DNA from 4 places in the Aminiphilus circumscriptus DSM 16581 genome. Region 4 is predicted to be linked to each of the others. Evidence: riboswitches for the same ligand, from Rfam matches in the RefSeq annotation. Region 4 holds a riboswitch; each other region holds the start of a gene.

Region 1 (5,367 bases), 560 kb from region 4:
GATGTTGGCCCCGCCCGTCCTGGCGCCGAAGTAGTACTGCCCCGCGAGCCCTCCCGCGCCGGAACAGAGGGGAAAACCGCCGAGAAAGGCCCCGACGCAGTTCATGATGCCCATGTTCAGGGAAAGGCGTCGTTCGCTTATCCGCCGGTCCGGCCAGTATTCGCTGATGAGGGCGGACGTGGCGATCACCGCGTTGGTGGCCGTGAGGGGGATCTGGGCGAAACCGCCCTGGACCAGGGAATGCCACATGTCTCCCAGGGCGAAGCCCGTCAACGGGGGCAATGAGAATCGAATTCCCGGAAGGGACGCGAGATCTCCCCGCACGGCGAGGATGACCACCCCCATGCCCATGAGCACGAGCGCCGCGGGGGCGCGGGCGTTGTCCCGAAGCAGGAGCACCACGAGAACTGAGGCGACGCCGAGCAGCAGGTCCCCGTCGATGAGGCGCAGCGCCTCCATGGCGAGGAGCACCCCCAGGGATGCCTGGATTCCCCGCACCACCGAGGGAGGCGTGATCTTGGCAACGCGGTCGATGAGACCCGTGGCGGCGAAGAAGAGCCACACGAGCCCCATGGTGAAGGTCGATGCGAAGACCAGATAGGGGGGCCAGTGTCCCGCCACGGCAGTCACGGCAAGGACCTTCATGGGTTCCACGGGAAGCGGCAGACGGTACACGAGACCCGTGACGATGTTGGCGAGACCCATCACGACGAGAAAACCGGACGGATCGAGGCCACAGGTCACCATGTACCCCACCGCGAGAGGAAAGAGCGTGCCGAAATCACCCATGGAACCGGCGAGTTCACGCAGGGAAAACTCGAAGGAGCCATATTTCACGGGGATTCCCCCTTGCTTGAAAGAAGCGTGATTTTATCCACTCTAGGCACTGCGACACCACTCTGTCAACACGCGGGATTCCTTACGGACTGGATCGTCTTCGAATCGGCGAAGCGACTCTGCCGACGGAATGGCAATGCAGCCGTTCCGCCAAGAAACGGAGCGGGGGAAACCATGACACGGCATACGAGGAGGCACGGCCATGCACGAAACGACACTGCACATCCTGCACGCGGGGAGCCTTTCCAGAGTGATGGAAGAGTTGCGCCACCGTCTCGCGGAGCGGTTTCCGCATCTCTCCCTTCTCGGCAGAGGTGGAGGCAGCGTCGCTCTGGCGGAGGAAATCCTCCGGGGATCGCCTTGCGACCTGTATCTCACGGCGGACTACCGAAACATCGAGGATCTGCTCCGCGGAAGCGGAAAACTGATCCGCGCCGTGCGCTTCGCCTGCAACGCAAAGGTCTTGAGCTTCTCCGGCGCCTCCCGGTTCGCCGAACAGGTGAACGAGGCGAACTGGTTCGAGCTTCTCGCCGACCCGGAGGTGTGCCTCGCCTCCACGCCCCCCGACGCGGACCCAGGCGGCTACCGCACGCTCATGGTGCTGCAGCTCGCCGAACTCCACTACGGACGTCCCGGGCTTGCGGCGCGCATTCTGGACAACCCCCGGCGCCTCGTCCTGCCGGCGGAGACGCCGACCCACGAGATCAACGCCATGGCCCGTTCGGGCGTGATCGATTACATGATACGCTACCGCTCTTCCTCGGTGGATCTGGGCTTCCGCACCGTCCCGCTTCCCGGGGAGATCAACCTCGGCGATCCTCGACACGCCCCGTTCTACAAAAAGGCCTCGGTGGAACTCCATACCTTGGGAGGAACGATCACCGTGCGGGGGGAACCCATCGTCTACGGCGCCGCGATTCCCGAAAGCGCGAAACATCCCGAAGCGGCGGAGGCGTTTCTGGAACTACTCCTTTCGCCGGAAGGAACGGCGATTCTCGAAAGACGCGGCTTTATTCCCTTCACCGCCCAAATCGGCACCGCGTCTTGACGTCAATCCTGCATGCATGTTACAGTTGCCCGCGAAAACGGCCTCCGAGCCGTCTTCCCTAAGGGCGTCCACCACCGCCTAGGGGAAACGGCCAATGGGCGTACCCGGAAACAGGTGCGCCTCCCGCTTGGAAAGGAGGAAGCGGCGCTCATTCTGACGCCGCCTCCTGCCCCGGAGGCGGCGTTTTTTATTTCCCGAAAGGAGTGGAGGACGCAATGACAAGGCACGGCAGCATCGGAAAAAAGGGGTTCACGGCGCTTCTCGTCGCAGCGGCACTGTTCGTCACGGTCCTTCCCGCAGCGGCGCGGACCGTGACGGATCAGCTAGGACGGACCGTGGCAATTCCGGACAAGGTTGAGCGCGTGGTCTGCCTGCAGCATCACGCGCTCAACCTGATGCTCGAGATGCAGGCGGGAGACCGTCTCGTGGGCATTCTCGACACGTGGAAGAAGGACCTCTCCGAGGGGATCCTCAAAGTCTGGCCCAAACTCAATGAGCTGCCCATGCCCGGAGGACTCCGGGCCGTGAACGTGGAGGAAGTGCTCGCCCTCAAGCCAGACCTGGTGATCGTCACCCACTATTTCCCCAAGGAGTTCATCGAACAAATGGAAAAGGCGGGACTCCCCGTGGTGGCCTTTTCGTTCTACCGGGCGGACTACGAACAAGCCTCCCGGCTGAACCCAAAGCTTGTCGATCCGGACAAGGCCTACACGGAGGGAATGAAGGACGGCATCGCCCTCATGGGCGAGGTCCTCGGCACCCAGGACAAGGCGGCGGAACTCACCGCTTACATCATGGAAAAGCGCGCGCTGGTGGGCACGCGCCTCGCCGACGTCCCCGAGGAGAAAAAGATCCGCTGCTACATGGCGAACCCCGATCTGTACACCTACGGCTCCGGCAAATACACCGGAGTCATCATGGACCGGGCGGGCGGCAAAAACGTGGCGGCGGAACTCGACGGCTACCAGCAGGTCTCCATGGAACAGATCCTCCTCTGGGCACCCCAGGTCATCTTCGTGCAGGACCGGTACCGCAAGGTCTTCGACGAAATCCGCGCGGGAGGAACCTGGGCACAGCTCGACGCCGTGAAAGACGGCAAGGTCTACCTCACGCCGGAGTACGTGAAACCCTGGGGACACCCCTGCCCGGAGTCCATGGCCCTGGGTGAGCTGTGGATGGCCAAGAAACTCTATCCGGACCTCTTCGCCGACGTGGATCTCCAGGAAGCGGCGAACGACTTCTACACCCGCTTCTACGGCGTTCCCTATTCGGGGGAACACTGAGCATCCGTCGTCCCCGCAACGCCATGGACGTGCCCAAGAACTCCCCGGATCTCTCCGCCTCCTCCGATCCGGGGAGCCTTTCCGACGCATCCGGCGGCGAACTCCTCGGACCTCCAGGCGTTCCGAAGAAAACGCTTCTGTTCCTCTTTCTCCTGCCCACGGTTCTCTTCTTCGTCTCCTTCGCCATCGGCCGTTACCCCATCCCACTGCCGACGGTGCTGAAGATCTTCGCCTCCCGGGTGCTTCCCCTCTCCCCGGACTGGGAGAGTTCCATGGAGACGGTACTCTTCCGGCTGCGCCTTCCCCGCATCGCCGCGGCCATGCTCGTCGGAGCGGGGCTTTCCCTCTCGGGAGCGGCCTTTCAGGGCGTGTTCCGCAATCCTCTGGTCTCACCCTACCTCCTGGGCGTCGCCTCCGGCGCCGGATTCGGCGCCGCTCTGGCGATCCTCCTCTCGGAAAGCCTCTTCGTGCTCCAGTTCTCGGCCCTGCTCTTCGGCATCCTCGCCGTGGCGCTCACCTTCGGCATCGGTCGCTTCTACCGGGGAGCACCGACACTCGTGCTCATCCTCGGAGGAGTCATCGTGGGGGCCTTCTTCTCATCCCTCACGTCCCTGATCAAGTTCGTGGCCGATCCCTACGAGAAACTTCCCGCCATCGTGTTCTGGCTCATGGGCTCCATGGCACGGGTGACGCCGGAGAACCTTCGCGCCGTGGGCCCCTTCATCGGTGGCGGAACGCTCCTGCTGCTCCTGCTCGGGTGGCGCCTGAACATTCTCTCCATGGGGGACGAGGAGGCCAAGGCCATGGGCGTGAACGCCGGAAGGGAGCGGGCAATGATCCTCACGATCTGCACCCTTGTCACGGCCTCGTCGGTCTGCCTCTCCGGAATCATCGGCTGGGTGGGGCTCGTCATCCCCCACGTGGGGCGCATCCTCGTAGGACCGGACCATCGGAGGCTTCTTCCCGCCTGCCTCGCCCTGGGCAGCACCTTTCTCCTTCTGGTGGACAACTGCGCCCGGGCGGCCACGGCAATGGAGATCCCCCTCGGAATTCTCACCGCCCTTGTGGGCGCACCGCTCTTCGCCTGGATGCTCTCACGGAAAAAGGTGGGATGGTGATGCGCCTGGAGGTGCGGAACGCGGCCTTCGCCTACGGGCACGGCGACGAGTTCCGGTGGATCTTCCGGAACGTGAGTTTCTCCCTGGAGCCGGGAGCGGTGTTCTGTCTTCTGGGGCCGAACGGCACGGGAAAGTCCACGCTCTTGAAATGCATCGCCGGCTTTCTTCCGCTCCGGGAGGGAAGCGTCCACCTCGGGGAGACCCCGACAGCACACCTGTCCCGCCGGGAATTCGCACGACACGTGGCCTACGTTCCCCAGCACCACGTTCCGTCCTTTCCCTACGCGGTGCTCGACGTGGTGCTCATGGGGCGCACGCCCCACCTTTCCTATCTCGGCAAACCCGGCTTCCGAGACCGCCGCATCGCCTGGGCCGCGCTGGAGCGCCTCGGCATCTCTTCCCTGGCGGCAAAACCCTACACGGAAATCAGCGGCGGGGAACGCCAGCTCGTGCTCCTCGCCTCGGTGCTTTCTCAGGAACCGCGGATTCTTCTCCTCGACGAACCCACGACCCATCTGGATTTCGGAAACCAGATCCGGTTTCTGGAGATTCTGCGACGCCTCGCCGGCGAGGGAATGGCGGTGCTCATGTCCACTCACGCACCGGAGCAGGCCTTCCTTGCGGGAACCACCGCGGCCATCCTGAAAGAGGGACACCTCTCGCCTCCCGCATCACCCGAAAGGGTGATCACCGAACAGGCAATTCTGGACACCTACGGTGTAGCGGTTCGCATCGTCGCCGATCCCTCGGGAGAAACCAAGGGCTGCGTTCCCCTGCGAAGTGGAAAATAGAAGTGCCGCTGCGCACGCGCACACGCTCGCAGTGACGCTCGTCCCTTCCTTACAGGAAAACGCTCCGCCCGGACAAGCACGCGTTCCCTCCGCGCCACCCCCTGCACGTGCGCTCAGAGCCAGCGGAAGGCCGTGGCCTTGACGATGGTCAGGACCTCCTGGCCGGGATGAAGCCCCAGCTCGCGCACGGCTTCAGCGGTGAGCCGAGCCGTGAGGGAGAGCCCACCCGCGACAACCTTGACGAGAACCCGTCCGGTGCCGTTTTCGTAGAGCATTTGGGCGACGGAACA
Region 2 (5,367 bases), 570 kb from region 4:
CTTTCGCAAGGCGCATGAACTCCGCAAGCGTCTCCCGTGCCCCGGAGGCGATGCCGCAGGTGGACATGCTGACCTTCACCTGCACGAGCCGTTCGATGTTCTGCCCTTTTTCGCGAAGATCCGTGGCGCTGGTGAGTTCTTTCTGAAGCTTTCTGAGAGCATCGAGGGATTGGATTTTTGACATGATGTTCACCTCCGGATCAGGCTTGGGCGTACTCGGCGAGTATGCCCTCGATGTCCTTGGGCACGACTCGTCCGTACACCTTTTCCCCCACGATGACCACCGGAGCCAGACCACAGGCCCCCACGCAGCGGAGTGTGTCCAGGGAGAACTTTCCATCCTCCGTCACTCCTCCGACGGAAATGTTCAACTGTTTGGACAGTTCCGCCACGATATCTTCGGCGCCTCGGACATAGCAGGCGGTTCCCATGCAGACCGAAATGGGGAAACGTCCCTTGGGTGTCATGGTGAAGAAGGAGTAGAACTTGACGACACCGTAGACCTTGGCGAGGGAGAGTTCCATGTGTTCCGCCACGAATTCCTGAACCTCCCGGGGAAGATAGCCGAAAATCCCCTGGGCTTTGTGGAGGACGGTGATGAGTTCTCCCTTCCGATCCGGAAGCGAGGCGATGAAATCCGCAAGTTCAGTGAAGCGCGGATCCTCTTTGACAGAGCATGTGCACATTGCATGGCCTCCTTTTTCTTCAATAGGGGGTGGATGATTTCCGCCCGGGTGCCTTGCGACGACACGCACCCGCTGTTTCGGCACTTTCGAAGGAAAGATGTCGAAACCGGCCCTGCAATCCCCTGCATACACCATATCGTGAAAAAAATCTCTAGTCAAGGCAAAAAAACACGCCTCTCCTCCTTTCCGCAAGGTGAATTCCCACATTCGCCTTGCAAGAAGGACGCTCGGGCGATTTTTTTACGTGTATTCGGGCTTCGAAGGCGGGAGAAAGCGAAATGTGTTACGGAGTCGGATGTCGCACGTACGGACCCGAATCAAACATACAGCCCTCCTCCTTCCTCATGGAGAGAAACAGGTTTACATAATATGTATTACAGCGAAGAATGCAACGCCGCTTTTCTTCGAAAAGGAACAGGTGTTTCCGACGGTCTTCGTCGATTCCACGGGGTGTTCCGTGTTCTCGGTTCATTCCCGCGTTGCGGGTGTGTTGCCTCCGTTGAGTCCCTTCCTGAGGGAGGACAGATCCCCCTTGCGGAGTACCGCAATGAGTTCCGCCACCACGGAGATGGCGATCTCCTCGGGTGTCTCCGCCCGGATGGGAAGGCCGACGGGCTGGTAGATACGGTTCAGATGGGCTTCCGAGACTCCTTCGTCGAGGAGGCGTTTCCGAACGAAGGCGATCTTGCGCATGGATCCGATCATGCCCACGTAGGCGGCGTCGCAGTGTTCGATGGTCTTTACCACCTCTGAATCGAGGGCGTGTCCTCTGGTGGCGATGACGACGAAACTTCGTCCGTGCAGCTTCAGCCCTCTGTCGAAAATTTCCTCCAGGGGGCAGGCGATGGTGGTGCCCCAGGGGATGTTTTCGGCGTTGGCGAATTCCTCCCGCTCGTCCCAGACGAAGACGCGAAATCCAGCGAACTGTCCTGCCTGGGCAAGGGCTTTGCCCACGTGTCCCGCGCCGAAGATCACGAGTTCCCGTTCCCGACCGACGACTTCCAGAAAGACGGAGATGTCGCCGCCACAGGCGGCGCTGTTCGGATCCGATCCGTCGCAGTGAAGTCCTTCCTTGTAAAGGGCGTGATCTCTTTCTGAATTCAGCAATGCCAATGCTTCTCGAATGGTGTGGTGTTCGAAGACGCCTCCGCCCACGGTGCCGGAGATGCTTCCGTCGGGGCTCACCCACATGGAGGCGCCCACATTTCGCGGTGTGGAGCCCTCCACGTCGACCACGGTGCACAGAACTCCCGGAACGCCCTTGGCGAGGTCTTTCATGATCTGTTCGAGAATGGCCTGATTCATCGGTACTCTCCGCTCCCTTCGAATCGCATGAACAACTCTGCATCGCCCTTTGTCGCGTGTGTCGTCCCAAAGGAACGGTGTGTTTGTTTCTCCGGTGTTTCGGATGGCGTCGTGATAGTGTTTCAACAGTGTCGCTGTGGTGTTCCCGAGAGGGCCACGTACCGTTTCGAAGGCCTGCCCACGGGTGCTACATCAAAATCGATGGTCACCTGGGATGTCTCGGCGAGATACTCGAGGTAGCGCCGGGTCGTGGAGCGCCCCATGCCGAGATGTTCCGCCGCTTCGGAGGCGGAGAGCCCCCCTGGGGCATCCCGGAGGAGTCGTTTGACCTTCTCGAGGATGCGATTTTGAATTCCCTTGGGAAACACGCTCGAATCGGGGGGAATGGCGCCTCGTTTCAGCCCTACCAGGTGATCCAGTTCGTCCTGCCGCCAGGGAGTACGGCGGGTCACCAGTTCTCGATGGAATGTGCGGTATGCCGAGAGCGCTGCCCGGAGACGGGAGGAAAGAAAGGGGCGGATGAGGCAGTCGAAAGCGCCCAGACAGATCGCGCCGCGAATCACATCGGGCTCTTCCGGACGGACAAGGACCACCCAATCCAGCCGGGGATAGTCGCTGCGGGCCTTGCGGAAGCCCTCGAGTCCTCCCAGGCCGGGAAGGGCGAAGTCGAGCACCACTAACTGGGGAGGTTCGTCGGCGAGAAAGGAGAGGAGCGTTTCACCGGAACCGACTTCTCCGACAAGGCGGTAGCCGGGTTGCTCTCGCACCAGATCGGCATAGAGGCTTCTCTGGGAGGAATCCTGTTCGGCGACGATCGCGTCGAGAGAATGGGGTACGAACGGACCTCTCATGACCGAATCTCCCGGGTGAGGTCGCTTGACCCGACGATACGCTCGAGTGCAGGAAAAACGGCTTCGAAACACGAAAAAAAATTGCACGGGAAACCGGGCACCATAGGAGGCTTCCTCCTTTCCGCACGGGAGGCGGTCGCGTTTCCACGACAACCCTATCGGTCGACATCCGTGGGCCTGGGCCGTTAGGAACGTCGACTCGGAGGCTCTATCATTTTGAACATACATTATACGTGATCCTCCGAATTCGTGCAATTTCCCCGCATGAGTGGGAAAAGGGCCTCTCTCTTGTGTCCCTGCCTTTTCACAGTGGGGCAAAGCAGCAATTTCTCCGGAGCGATGTTTTCGTGGCGCGTAGAACGGGCGGGACTCCATGCGACGAGGCTGTCCGCGTCGCATGGAGGACATCGCTGGCCGCAATTCTCCCGAGGAGACGTGGCGGGGTTTTTCTCGTTCGGTGCACGGCGGAAGAAGGGGACGCAGCCGGCTCTCCGGCGCGTCGATCAGGAGCGGAGAACCGCTGCCATGCGCGAGAAGGCTTCCTCCAGTTTTTTCTCGTCCACAGTGCAGGCGATGCGGATGAAGTCACCGCATGTCTCGCCGAAGGCGATGCCCGGGATGAGGGCGACACCGGCTTCCTCCAGCATACGGAGCGCGAAGGCGTCTCCGTTCATTCCCGTTCCGGAAATGTCGGCGAAAAGATAGAAGGCTCCCTTGGGAAGTGCGGCATTGACGCCGGGCAGTTCTCTCGCCAGGGACGCGGCGTGCCGGGTCCGTCGCCTGTAGGTGTCAACGATGGCACGTTCCGCATCCTGAGCCTCGCTCAGTGCGAATTCGGCGGCGCGCTGCACCATGCTGTTCACCGAAAGGGTCTGCACGATGGCGAGGATGTCCATGGGTTTGAGGAGTTCTTCCGGCCCCATGGCATAGCCGATCCGCCAGCCGCACATGGCGTAGGATTTGGAGAATCCCCCGATGGTGAGAGTCCGCTCCCGCATGCCCGGCAGGGTGGCGAAGGGGATGTGACTTCCCTGAAAGACGTAGGACTCGTACAGTTCGTCGGAGAGAACGCACAGGTCCTGTTCCAGGGCGACGCGGGCGATGCCCTCCAGTGTCGCCCTGTCGAAGACGGCCCCCGAAGGATTACAGGGAGAGTTGACGACGAGCGCCTTTGTTCGGCGGGTGACGGCCCGGCGCAGGTCTTCCTCGAGGGGGAGAAAATGGTTTTCCTTCCGGCAGGGGACTGCCACGGGGACGCCCTGATTGTAGCGGACCTGCTGGGCGTAGAAGGTGAAGTAGGGTTCGAGCAGAAGGACTTCGTCGCCCGGTTCGAGCAAGGTCTGGAAGGCGAGCCAGCACGCCTGGGAGCCGCCGGTGGTGACGAGGATCTCCTCCGGATCCTGGACGAAGCCGTATTTATCTGCCCAACGGCGGCTGACGGCCTCTCGGAGGCTGAGATTTCCCCGGCTCTGGGCGTAATGTGTCTCACCGGCCAGCCCGGCCTGGCGGGCCGCTTCCACAATGCGTGGGTCGGTGGGGATGTCCGGTTCGCCGAGGGTGAGGTTGATGAGTCCCGTCCGTTTCGCTGCGGCCTTGAACATTTGCATCATCGCCGAGGGTTCGAGTCGGGAGAACCTCACGGCAACGTGTCGTTCCAGGCTCACGGTGTCCCCGCCCCCTCCTTGGCGTCGTTTTTCGCCGTCTTTCGGGCGGCCCGCTCGGCCCGCATGGCGGTCTTCTTCGCGTGGGGGTCTCCGTGGGCGGGTACGATGCAGACGAACACGAAATCCTCGTCCCCCGGGTTCTCGAAGACGTGCTCCACGTCGGGGGGGACACGTCCCCACCGTCCTGCCGCGAGATCGATCGATTCACCCTGGACCACCACACGGCCATGCCCTTTGAGGGAGAGCACGAAATGATCCCAGGCGTGTCTGTGCGGAGGAATTTTCTCCCCCGGGGGCAGGGTGAAATGGCGCATCACGTAGTCGTCCCAGAACTGCCCGGGGCCGAAGATGATTCGTTTCCGCACGTTCGGAGCCAGTGCGGACGCATCCCAGAGGGGCAGATCCTCGACGAGCCCCCCCTGTCCGACCTTCGTCTCTTCCGACATGTTTGTCGCCTCCCTTTCGCGGAGTGGTACGACCGGGAGATGCGGCCCCGTCGTCACACGGTTCCGCATTTCCCGGAGAAGGATCCAAACGGATCGTTGATGGAACCCTGGGCGCCCCGTCTCGGAGACGGAGCGCCCAGCAGGTTATTTCTTCATCGCTGCGAGAATTTTCTCGGGGGTGATGGGCAGGTCCTTCACCCGGGCGCCCACGGCGTTGTAGATCGCGTTCCCCACCGCCGCGTGTGGCGCGGAGAGGGGCATCTCGCCCGTCCCGGCGGCGCCGAAGGGGCCGAATTCCCGGGGGGTTTCCATGTGGATCAATTGGATGTCGTCGGGGATGTCCTTGATGTAGGGCAATCCGCAGGCGAGAAGATTGTTGTGGGTCTTCACGTCCACGAAGTCCTCCTTGATGGCG
Region 3 (5,367 bases), 570 kb from region 4:
CTTGAGCGCCTCGTGGGCGGTCCCCACGCAGCCGATGTCCGCGCCCTGGCCATGATCCTCCCAGGTGTTGTAGAGGATCACGCCGTCCCTGGTGAGTTCGATGTTGCTGGTCGCGTCGTCCGGGCCGTCATCGTTGGAGTTGTAGATGCCGATGGCGATGCCCACGCCCCGTTTGACCTCGGCGGTGGAGAGAGCGGCGGCGCGCTTTTTGGCGATGTTGTAGTAGGGGCGGATGCGGGTGATCATGGCCTGAAGCGGATAGACCTCGGATTTCTGTCCGCTCGGGAAGGTGTCTCCCGGGCGGATCAGATTCTTTTCCCGGAAGTCCAGGGGATCCATGCCGCACTTCTCGGCGAGCATGTCGATGGCGGTTTCGCAGCCCCAGTAGGTCTGGGGTGCGCCGTAGGCGCGGAAGGCGCCGCACCAGCGGTGGTTGGTGAAAAAGGTGTAGCCGCACCCCCGGAGGTCATCGACATGATAAGGAGCCAGGAAGAACTGGCCGCCCTTGTTGGTGAGGTCTTGGCTGGACTCGGAGTAGGGGCCGTGGTCCACGTACCAGGTGTGTTCGGCGCCGACGATCTTGCCGTTCTCGTTCGCGCCGATGCGGATCTTCATGAGGAAGGGGGAGCGTTTGGGCGTCCGCACGATGTGCTCCTTCATGTTGAGGCGCATGTAGACGGGGCGTCCCGTGGCGAGCACGCACGCGGCGATGAGGTGTTCGTTCGTGGGGGCCACCTTGTAGCCGAAGGAGGCGCCCATGTTGTTCTGGATCACCCGGAGCTTGGAGGGCGCGAGGCCGAGACCGCGGGAGATCATGAGGAGGTGGCGGTAGACGCAGATGCTCTTGGTCTGGACCGTGAGCCGTCCTTCCTCGTCGTAGTAGCCGAAGCCGCAGTCGGTTTCGAGGGTCAAATGAGGCTGGCGGCTGCTGTAGAATTCCTCCTCGAGGATGTGCGCGGCCTTGTCGATGGCCGCTTTTGGATCGTTGCCCTTGATGAGGGGGCGCTTGTTGAAGCAGTTCCGGATGCCGTCGATCTCCTCGATTTCGTCGTAAACCTTGGGGGCGTCGGGCTTCATGGCGTCCTTCACGTGGAGAAGGACGGGCAGTTCCTCCAGCTCGACCTTGACGGCCGCGGCGGCCTCCCGGGCCTGTTTCTCCGTGGCGGCGCAGACGATGGCCACGCACTCGCCCCACTGGCGGATCTTGTCACCCTCTTCGACGATCATCCGTCGCTCCCATCCGTCCGTGGTGGCCGTGGGAGATCCCACCTGGCCGCGGATTCGGTTGGTGCCCTTGTTGGCGAGAATGTCCCCGGCGGTGACGATCTTGGCGACGCCGGGCATCTTTTCCGCGGCGGCGATGTCGATCTTCTTCACTTTCGCATGATGCGTCTCGGGGCAGACCGGCACGGCGAAGAGAACTTCCTCGGGAAGTTTGGTGGCGGCGTCGTCACCGAAGTCCCACGTGCCGGTGACTTTGTAGACGGCGTTCGGGCGGGGATAGCGGCTGCCCCAGACGGAATCGCCGGGCTTGAGCATCTTCGCCAGGTCTTCCATCTCCTTCTCGCCCCGGAGCACCGCGGCGGCGTCCATGACGGAATCCACGATCTGCTTGTAGCCGGTGCAGCGGCAGGCCGTCCAGTGCTTCTGCAGCCAGTCCCGCACGTCCTCCCTCGTGGGGGAGGGGTTTTCGTCCAGGAGCGCCTTGGAGGCCATGATGAATCCGGGTGTGCAGAAGCCACACTGGAGACCTCCATGAACGATGAAGGCCCACTGGAGCGCGTGGAGTTTCGTGGGGGTGCCGATGCCCTCGATGGTGAGGATTTCCGCGTCTTCCGCGACACTCTTCCACGGAACGATGCAGGAGCGGACCACCTTGCCGTCCACAATGACGTTGCACACTCCGCACTGGCCGCAGTCGCACCCGATCTTTGTTCCCGTGAGTTTGAGCTGGTTTCGGATGATCTTGGCGAGCTTCTCCTCCGGATCCGCGATGACGCGATTTGGAATTCCGTTGACCCGAACCGTCTTGACGTGATATTTCTGCATGGCTCTCCGTGCCTCCTCGCAAATGGTGTTGGCCTCTTTCTGCTTCCTGCCGCAGGGCATTATGTCGAATCCAGTATGCGGAGTATGTGTTGGAGGGACAAGATTTTGTGCGAATTGTGCTCCATTTTGGCCTGTTTTGGCCGGAAGGCATTGCGGGAAACCTTTCACCGCAGGGGTTGACAACGAAGGAGTTGTTGGGTAATGTAATGAATAAGACAAAAAAGTATTCAGTATACAAAACCTCCGAGCCGGATCTTCCTAAGGGTGCGTTGGCGCCTAGGGAAACCGGACGACAGGGTGCATCCGGAAACGGATGTGCCTCCCGCTTTCGGAAAGGAGGATGCGTCGGCACTTTTCCTTCTCCGTGGTCCCGGGGAAGAAATGTCGTGTGCATCTTCCCGGCGGGACCCCGCAACGGAAAGAGGCACGCATTCATGACGACCCGATCTCTCCTTCGCTCGGAACTCCTGACGGGCAATCTCGACGACCTGCCCGCCCATATCCTTTCCTCTCTTGCGCCGGAGGCCACGAAACGAATGGTCTTTGCCCCGGGGCGCCATTGGGACGACTATGTGCTGCGCTATTTCACCCTGCCTCCCGGCTGTGCAACGCCCTCCCACCGGCACGAGTGGGAACATCTGGTGGTCGTTCTCCGCGGGCGAGGCAGGATGACGGTGGAGGACGTGCGGATATCGCTGGACCAGGGAGCCTGGGGCTATGTCCCCTCCGGGGCGGAGCATGTCTTCGAGAATTCCGGCGAGGAAGAAGAATTTGCCTATCTCTGCATCGCCCCCGTCGAGGCGGATCCTCACGCCATCAAGACGCTGCGCAGAACTCCTTCCAAGGAACGGCGGGATTTCGGAGGCGGAGGGTTCTTCTGAGTGGTTGCGTTGCCCGTGTGTCGTTCCGGCTCCTCCTGTTTTCGCCCTCTCCGACGAAACAGGGTTTCTCGGGTCGTTCTCCCGATACGTTCCGAATCCGTGCCGCCCGAGCCCTTTCTTTTTCGGTTGTTTCCGGGAAGTTCTCTGTCCCCGAAAAGGCCCCTTCTTCCGGAAGGACTGGTTCCTCTTCTCTCCGTCACGTAAACGGATGAAGTGACCGGAGACGCAGGAGAACCTGTACCTGCACTCCGGGGAGGAAATATTCGTCCATCGCCTGTTCCCGACCGATTTCCCCGTACAGGAGCGTACCGTTCACATCCAGAGCGACCGAGACCATGTCGTCCCTTTCCACGATGCTGCGCACGGAAGCGGAAAACCGGTTCAGCTCCGGTCCCGGCGGGGCCGTTCTTCCCACTCCCACCATCTCGCGAGGCGTGGTTGGAGGCGGACCATGGCCTCAACGCGGGCCTGGTGTCGAATACGAAAGAAGATAAAGAACTTCTGCAAAAGTACGAATGATCTGTGCCGTCGGATGTCGAATGCCATGGCAATTTTTTGCGCAATATGTGCACATGGCTCTGCCTCGGTAAGTGAGGAATGGCGATGAGGCATGGAGAGGCTGGAGAATATGCTTTTTCGTCGCGGCGAGAGTACCGGCGAAGGAAAGGAGAAACGGGCCACCCGTTCGTGCGGTGGGTGGCCCGTTCCTGTGCATGGAGCGGCGGAACGGAGTGGGCTCCAGGTTTGGCTGCGGTGATGTTTACTCGCTCTGAAGAAAAGGATAGGTGAAATCCCTGGGCGGAAGAAGCAGTTCCTTGATGGTGCGCAGGGATGTCCAGCGAAGCAGGTTGTAGGATGCCCCGACCTTGTCGTTGGTCCCCGAGGCGCGTGCGCCGCCGAAGGGCTGGTCTCCCACCATGGCGCCGGTGGTCTTGTCGTTGATGTAGAAATTGCCTGCCGCATGGCGCAGAAGATCCTCCGCGGCAAGGATGGCCTGTCGGTCCGTGGCGAAGATGCTTCCCGTCAATCCGTAGGGAGATGTGGCGTCGCAGAGGCGGAGCGTTTCCTCGTATTTTTCGTCGTCGTAGAGATAGACAGTCAGCACGGGGCCGAAGAGTTCCTCCTCCATGAGGCGGAATTTCGGGTCCGTCGTGAGGATCACCGTGGGTTCCACGAAGAATCCTCTGCTGTCGTCACAGGTACCCCCGTGGACGATTGTCGCGTCCTGGTGGTTTTTCGCGTAGGCGATGCTCGAGCGAAGCGTCTCATAGGATGTTTTGTCGATCACCGCGCCCATGAAATTTCCGAAATCCTCGATATCGCCCACCTTGACGCGGGAGAGCTGGGAGTGCAGCTCCTCCTCGACGCTTCCCCAGAGGGATTTCGGGATGTAGGCCCGGGACGTGGCGGAACATTTCTGCCCCTGGTATTCGAAGGCGCCCCGGACGAGTGCGGTTGCCACGACCTGCGGGTCCGCCGACGCGTGCACCATGGCGAAATCCTTTCCTCCGGTTTCGCCCACGAGGCGAGGGTAGTTTTTGTAGGTTTCGATGTTCGCCGCCACGGTTTTCCAGATCCGCCGGAAAGCCCCGGTGGAGCCGGTGAAGTGGACTCCCGCGAGATCGGGATGGGTCAGCAGCAGCTCCATGTCCTTGGAGTCGCCGGGGAGGAAGTTGATGACTCCGTCCGGAAGCCCCGCTTCAAGGAAGACCCGCATGACGAAGTGGGAGGAAAAAACGCCCGTGGAAGCGGGTTTCCAGAGGATCGTGTTGCCCATGAGAGCCGGCGATGCGGAGAGATTGCCGCCGATGGCGGTGAAATTGAAGGGGCTGATGGCGAAGACGAATCCCTCGAGAGGGCGGTAGTCGAGCCTGTTCCAGGCGCCTTCTCCCTGATGGCCGGGCTGGACCGAATAGATCTGACGCATGTTGTGCACGCCGAAGCGAAGAAAATCCGAGAGTTCGCACGCGGCTTCGATTTCCGCCTGGTGGGCGGTCTTGCTCTGTCCGAGCATCGTCGCCGCGTTCAGTGTCATGCGGTAGGGTCCGGAGATCAGCTCCGCGGCGCGGAGGAATACGGAGGCCCTGTGGTGCCAGGGAGTTCTGGACCATGTTTCCCATGCCGCCCGGGAAGCCTCCACGGCCTGCCGGAGTTCCTCCGGGCCCGCCTTGTGATAAGTGGCGAGCACTGTGCCATGTTCGTGGGGAATTCGAATTTCCCCCAGTCTTCCGGTGCGGATTTCTTTTCCGCCGATCACGAGAGGAATTTCAAGATGCAGAGAGCGCAGCTCCTTCAGTGAACGACGCAGGGCTTCCCGCTCCAGGGAGCCGGGCGCGTAGGAAAGGACCGGTTCGTTTTTCGGCGGCGGAACGACAACAACTCCGTTCATGAGATTTCCGACCTCCCAATTTTGTCGTATCGGCACACTCTCTCCGAA
Region 4 (5,367 bases):
CGTCCACACCGCACAGCATGTCCTCCAGATGTTCCGGTACATGGGCGATACCCTTTCGAGCCGCCTCGGCCCGCACCGCCGGATCCGCATCCCATCCGGAAACCCGCCGCACTCCTCCCGATCCGCCGAGCCGCAGCGCGAGAGATCCACCCAGAAGTCCCAATCCGAGAATACCCACATGTGCCTGTTTCATCCGCATTGCCGTGTCCTCCTTACGTTCTCGTTCCCTCAGCGGACGCACCACGGCGGTCTTCGCGGTGGGCGTCCTCTCGTCCTCTCTTCGGCGCACTGTCCGCGCCGTTCTCTTTCCGCTTCGTCAGATCGCTCCCGAAACCACCGGCGTTGCCAGCGGTATTTCTCCGCACCCCCGGCGGGATGCCGTTTCCAGGCCGTCCGCCCGGAGAACGTTCCGCCCGAGGGCGGAGAGCATTCCCTCGATCTGCCCCATGAGCGTCCCGAACTGGGCGGGGTTGAGGGACTGGGGACCGTCGGAGAGTGCCTTGTCGGGATCGGAGTGCACCTCCACGATAAGACCGTCCGCCCCCGCCGCGAGCGCCGCGAGGGACATGGGCGCCACCAGGTGTCGGTGCCCCGTGCCGTGACTGGGGTCCACCACCACGGGAAGATGGCTCAGGGACTTCACCACCGGAATGGCGGAGAGATCCAGCGTGTTCCGCGTGCGGGTCTCGAAGGTGCGGATGCCCCGTTCGCAGAGGATGACCCGGAAGTTGCCCCCCGCGAGGATGTACTCCGCCGCCTGGAGCCACTCGTCGATGGAGGCGGACATGCCCCGCTTGAGAAGGACCGGCTTGTCCACCTTGCCCAGTTCCTTGAGGAGGGAGTAGTTCTGCATGTTTCTGGTCCCCACCTGAAAGATGTCCACGAAGGGAAGGAGCAGCCCCACCGATTCGGCCTCCATGACCTCCGTCACCAGAGGAAGCCCCGTCTCCTTCCGGGCCTCGCAGAGCAGACGGATGCCCTCGTTGCCCATGCCCTGGAAGGAGTAGGGGTTAGACCGGGGCTTGAACGCCCCGCCCCGCAGAATCGCCGCGCCGGAGTCCTTCACGGCGAAGGCGGTCTCCAGGATCTGCTCCCGGCTCTCCACCGAGCAGGGACCGGCCATGACCACCGCACCGCTCCCGCCCACGGAGATCCCCGGCGCGACTTCCACGGGGCGGGTGCCGCTCCAGAGATCCCGGCTCGCCAGCGGAAAGGAACTCTTCGTCTCCACCACGCGACGCACCCGAGTATCGGCGGCGAGGCTCGCCATCTCCTCCACGCGGGCGTCCACGAGAATGAAGTACACGTCCTCGCAGGGAACGAGCCGAGCGTAGCACCCGCGCTCCTCCGCGCGCTGGATCATTCGTGCCATGTCTCCCTTGGGGCAGCTGCGGTCCACTTCCAGAATCATCATCGTTCGAGCACCTCCTCGAAAAGCTCTCTCCCCCGAAGGGGAAAACGAAAAAGGCCGGATTCGGTGGGAACCCGAATCCGGCCTTGCCTTCTTTACCTCTTCCCGGTTGCTTTCGGAGGATCTTCGACGTTTCAGGCCACCCGGCCCTTCCGTCCTCCTCCCGAGAATACGCTTTCTGCCCCCGGTCTGCCGAATATCGGTGTTCCCAAATGCGAAGGGCCACTGGCGTAATACCGCCACTGGCCGCTGGTAAAGGAGAACACGTAATAATATCGGGAGTCAGGAAGAGAAGATACCGCACTCCGGAGGCACTGCGCGTCGTTCCCGGAAGAACTGTTCCTCTGCATGAACACTTCTTTGTTCTGAGAACGCATCGCCCTGCCTCCCTTCAACTCGGATTTTTGTGTTGTGGAGCACTTTACACGCTTCTTCCCAACATGTCAAGTGGGTGTTGCGAAATTGTCATCCAGGGACACCTCCTCACATGCCGCCGGCGGTCCGAAAAAGACCCGTCACGGTTTCCGGATGAAGATACGGCACCCTCTGAGGCGCTGGTGCTCCACACCTCGGACGAACTCGACGTTCCCGTGCTTCCAGCCCTTTTACGGAGCATCGTTTCGGGATTTCTCCAGAGGCGGCTCTTGCGATGACGGTGTATCCTCGGTAGCGTCACCATTCCGCAAGAGGGGCTCGTCCCCCTGAATCCATAAAGCGCGAGGACAGATTCGGCACAACCGCTGCGTGCCACTTCTTCCAATCCTTCCAAATCCTTCCAGAAACGCGAAAAGGCCGGAGGAATACCCCGGCCTTTTCGTGCGCACCACCCACCCGAACGGTCCCGGAAACCCCCGGCTCATGAAATACCAGGTCATTTCCGGAAGGACAAAGAGAGAGGGGCGTGCGTCGCCCCTCTCTCGGCACATTCCTCCGTCACTCGTTTTTGATTTCCACAACCCGCCCCTCGTCGCGCTCCTTCCGGGCAAGACGGATTGTCATGACGCCGTTCTTCACGGAAGCCCGCACCTTTTCGGGATCCACCTCTGCGGGCACGGCAATGCTGTAGTTGACCTTCGTCGCCCGTTTCCGACAGTGGTAGGTCCGTCCTTCGGGGCACTCCTCCGCCGTCTCCTGGCTCGACCGGACGAGGAGCCGATCGGGAAAAGCCCGAACCTCGATCTTGTCGGGATCGATTCCCGGCACATCCAAGGAAACGACCACTTCGCCGTTCTCTTCGTACATCTCCACCGGCAGGGACGTGTTCGCCGCATTGAAGAGATCCGAAAAACTCCTGAAGAACTCGTCAACCTCGGGCATGAGACTCATGGGCGCTGGTCTGGAATACCGTACAAGATTTTTCATGGTGCTCCTCCTCCTTCGTTCTCGTATTGTTCGCCGGATTTCCGGCGGTTTTCCCTCGTGATGGTCAAAGGATAGTCAAAAGGTTAGTATTAGTCAAATATCAGTTTTGGTCAAAAAAGATCGCCATCACTCTTCTCCGAAAAATAGATCGTCATATTCGAATCTTTCCTCGAGAAATCGCGTTCTTTTTTCTTTTTTGACGGCTTCAACGATAAAACACGGTAGGCATTTCACGGCACGACTCCTCAATCCGGAACGCACTGGAAATGCACGTTCCGGATTGAGAAAACCCGTTCTTTCGGAGCTTTCCGAAATGACGCCGCAGCTCCTCTGCAAAAAAATGATATCCACGCTTCCGGCTTCCATCATCTTGTCAGGAAAGGGAAGACATGCTATGCTTTCCAAATAAAATAAATTGTTCGCATGAGCAAGAGATCCCAAGCAGAATAAACGCACCTTCGACCCGTCGCACCTCTCCGAGGCGCTACGGGCAATGGGTGGAAGGAGTAATCTTTCCGCCTGCCGGATTCGCAAAGAAGGGAGGCCCTCGAGGGCCTCCCTTCTCGCGTTTCCATCCCCCGTCCAAGGCGCAAAAAGAGCGAGAGAAAAAAGAGGAGGAACGCGTGAACGATTTCCCCATGGACTCCACGTCGGGGGCCCGATTTTCTCTGGAAGACAGCATCATCTTCATTCCACGGGACCGACGTCTCCGGAAGCTCTATCTCGAGCTGAGCTCCCGGTGCAATCTGTTTTGCCCCATGTGCTTCCGCCTCTTCCGGAAGGACGGCGAGGGTGATCTGGACTGGAACGTCTACGAAAATCTTCTTCAGTCCGTCGGCGATTTTCCCCACCTGGAGACCTTTCACTTCGCCGGACTCGGAGAACCACTGGTGCATCCGCGCTTTCTCGACGCGGTACGCTGCGCCAAGGCGCGGGGCCTGCGCGTCTCCCTCACCACAAACGGAACGCTCGTGACCCGGGAGATGGCCCGCGAACTGGTGGCGCTCGGCGTGGACGCGGTGGACATTTCCTTCGAGGCGGAACAGGCGCTCCTTCCCGGGCGGGAGACCCTGGCGGCGGCACATCTGGAAACGTTCCGCATGCTCCAGGAAGAGAAAAAACGCGCCGGGCGTTTGCTTCCGGAACTCCGTGCCGCCTTCGTCCTCACCAGATCCAATGTGGACCATGCGGCGGATATCCCCGCAACGCTCTCCTCCGTGGGAGTGACGGTGCTCTCCATGAGCAATCTCGTTCCCCTGACGAAAGAATTGACGCAACTCGTCCTCTATCCCCTCTCCCTGGAGGAGGAGGCGCGACTTCAGCGGAAGATTTTCGTCGCCTGTCAACGGGCGGGCGTGACGGCCCTGCTGCCAAGATTCGCCCTTTCCTCGGAAAAGCACTGCAATTTCGTGCGCTCCGAAAGCGCCGTGATCCGTTCCGACGGCGCCGTGGTGCCCTGCTACCGGCTGGCCCACACCTATCCCGAATGGGTCCTTGGGCGAGAAAAGAGCGTGGTGGCCGCCTCCTTCGGTTCCCTGAAAGAACGTTCCCTCCCAGCGATCTGGGACGACGAGCGCTACGTAAGTTTCCGGTGGCGCCTCCGGCGGGCTCTCTACGCCTCCTGCCTGGACTGCCACCTGCTTCCCGTGTGCGAATATCCCAAAACCACCGAGAGTGACTGCTGGGGTGATTCTCCGGCATGCAGCGACTGTCTCTGGGACCGCAATCTCGTGCGGTGCCCCTGAGGAGGTGGCGCGACAGAAGAGCTGAGAACGAGAAGAAATCGTATCCCCACAGACAGGAACGAGAGTGAAGGCCCCCGAAATGAAGAGCTGCAAGAGACGAGAGATGCTCGAAAGACCCAGGGAAAACAGTTCCGCCCCAAAAGGCGGAAGAGTGAGGCAGGGAAGGAGTGGGAACATGTCCAAGGCATTGCTGCGAGTGAACCTTTCCACGGGAACCATCGCGCGCGAGGAACTCCGCCAGGAGTGGCTGAAGGATTTCATCGGCGGCAGAGGATACGCCACGCGCCTCCTTTACGAGGAGCTGACGCCGAAGGTCGATCCCCTTTCTCCGGAGAACAAGCTCGTCTTCGCCCTCGGCCCCCTGAGCGGCACCAACGTTCCTACGGGAGGACGCTATATGGTCGTCACCAAAAGCCCTCTCACGGGGCTCATCGCCTCGAGCAACAGCGGGGGGTTCTGGGGAGCCGAACTAGCCCGGGCGGGCTATGCCTATCTCGTCCTGGAGGGCAAGGCCGAAAAGCCCGCGTACCTCTGGATCAAGGACGACACGGTGGAACTCCGGGACGCGTCGGAACTCTGGGGCAAGGACGTGGACGTCACCACGGACGCGCTCATCCAAGCGGTGGGGGACGACAAGGCCAAGGTGGCCTGCATCGGCCCCGCGGGAGAACAACTCTCCCTCATCGCCTGCGTGATGAACGACAAGCACCGCGCCGCCGGACGGAGCGGCGTGGGAGCCGTCATGGGATCCAAAAATCTCAAGGCCGTGGTCGTCCGGGGCTCGGGCACCGTGACCCCAGCCGCTCCGGAGGCGCTCAAGGAAACTCTTCGTGGCGTCATGCAGAAGAT

Evidence for each region. Region 4 has a riboswitch for molybdenum cofactor ahead of K349_RS18510 (radical SAM protein). Riboswitches for the same ligand answer to the same signal wherever they lie in the genome.
Region 1: linked by a shared signal. The riboswitch ahead of K349_RS0106190 (ABC transporter substrate-binding protein) and the one ahead of K349_RS18510 (radical SAM protein) in region 4 are both predicted to bind molybdenum cofactor.
Region 2: linked by a shared signal. The riboswitch ahead of K349_RS0106255 (response regulator) and the one ahead of K349_RS18510 (radical SAM protein) in region 4 are both predicted to bind molybdenum cofactor.
Region 3: linked by a shared signal. The riboswitch ahead of K349_RS0106280 (cupin domain-containing protein) and the one ahead of K349_RS18510 (radical SAM protein) in region 4 are both predicted to bind molybdenum cofactor.

What each region holds. Positions count from the first base shown of each region.
Region 1 is NZ_JAFY01000002.1:1,182,543-1,187,909, reverse strand. Features, by position in the region: gene K349_RS0106200 (putative sulfate/molybdate transporter) at 1-837, opposite strand, end outside; gene K349_RS0106195 (extracellular solute-binding protein) at 1,040-1,885, shown strand; molybdenum cofactor riboswitch at 1,916-2,038, shown strand; gene K349_RS0106190 (ABC transporter substrate-binding protein) at 2,101-3,168, shown strand; gene K349_RS0106185 (FecCD family ABC transporter permease) at 3,198-4,286, shown strand; gene K349_RS0106180 (ABC transporter ATP-binding protein) at 4,286-5,077, shown strand; gene K349_RS18585 (ATP-binding cassette domain-containing protein) at 5,191-5,367, opposite strand, start outside.
Region 2 is NZ_JAFY01000002.1:1,194,760-1,200,126, forward strand. Features, by position in the region: gene K349_RS0106235 ((2Fe-2S) ferredoxin domain-containing protein) at 1-184, opposite strand, end outside; gene K349_RS0106240 (NADH-quinone oxidoreductase subunit NuoE family protein) at 201-686, opposite strand; gene K349_RS0106250 (XdhC family protein) at 1,155-1,991, opposite strand; gene K349_RS0106255 (response regulator) at 2,114-2,842, opposite strand; molybdenum cofactor riboswitch at 2,941-3,059, opposite strand; gene K349_RS0106265 (pyridoxal phosphate-dependent aminotransferase) at 3,346-4,506, opposite strand; gene K349_RS0106270 (cupin domain-containing protein) at 4,503-4,952, opposite strand; gene K349_RS0106275 (molybdopterin-dependent aldehyde oxidoreductase) at 5,097-5,367, opposite strand, start outside.
Region 3 is NZ_JAFY01000002.1:1,200,597-1,205,963, forward strand. Features, by position in the region: gene K349_RS0106275 (molybdopterin-dependent aldehyde oxidoreductase) at 1-2,049, opposite strand, end outside; molybdenum cofactor riboswitch at 2,279-2,404, shown strand; gene K349_RS0106280 (cupin domain-containing protein) at 2,484-2,930, shown strand; gene K349_RS0106290 (hypothetical protein) at 3,127-3,345, opposite strand; gene pruA (L-glutamate gamma-semialdehyde dehydrogenase) at 3,691-5,319, opposite strand.
Region 4 is NZ_JAFY01000002.1:625,838-631,204, reverse strand. Features, by position in the region: gene K349_RS17755 (prephenate dehydrogenase) at 1-199, opposite strand, end outside; gene aroF (3-deoxy-7-phosphoheptulonate synthase) at 317-1,414, opposite strand; gene K349_RS16265 (Hsp20/alpha crystallin family protein) at 2,345-2,773, opposite strand; molybdenum cofactor riboswitch at 3,218-3,328, shown strand; gene K349_RS18510 (radical SAM protein) at 3,397-4,518, shown strand; gene K349_RS0103630 (aldehyde ferredoxin oxidoreductase family protein) at 4,694-5,367, shown strand, end outside.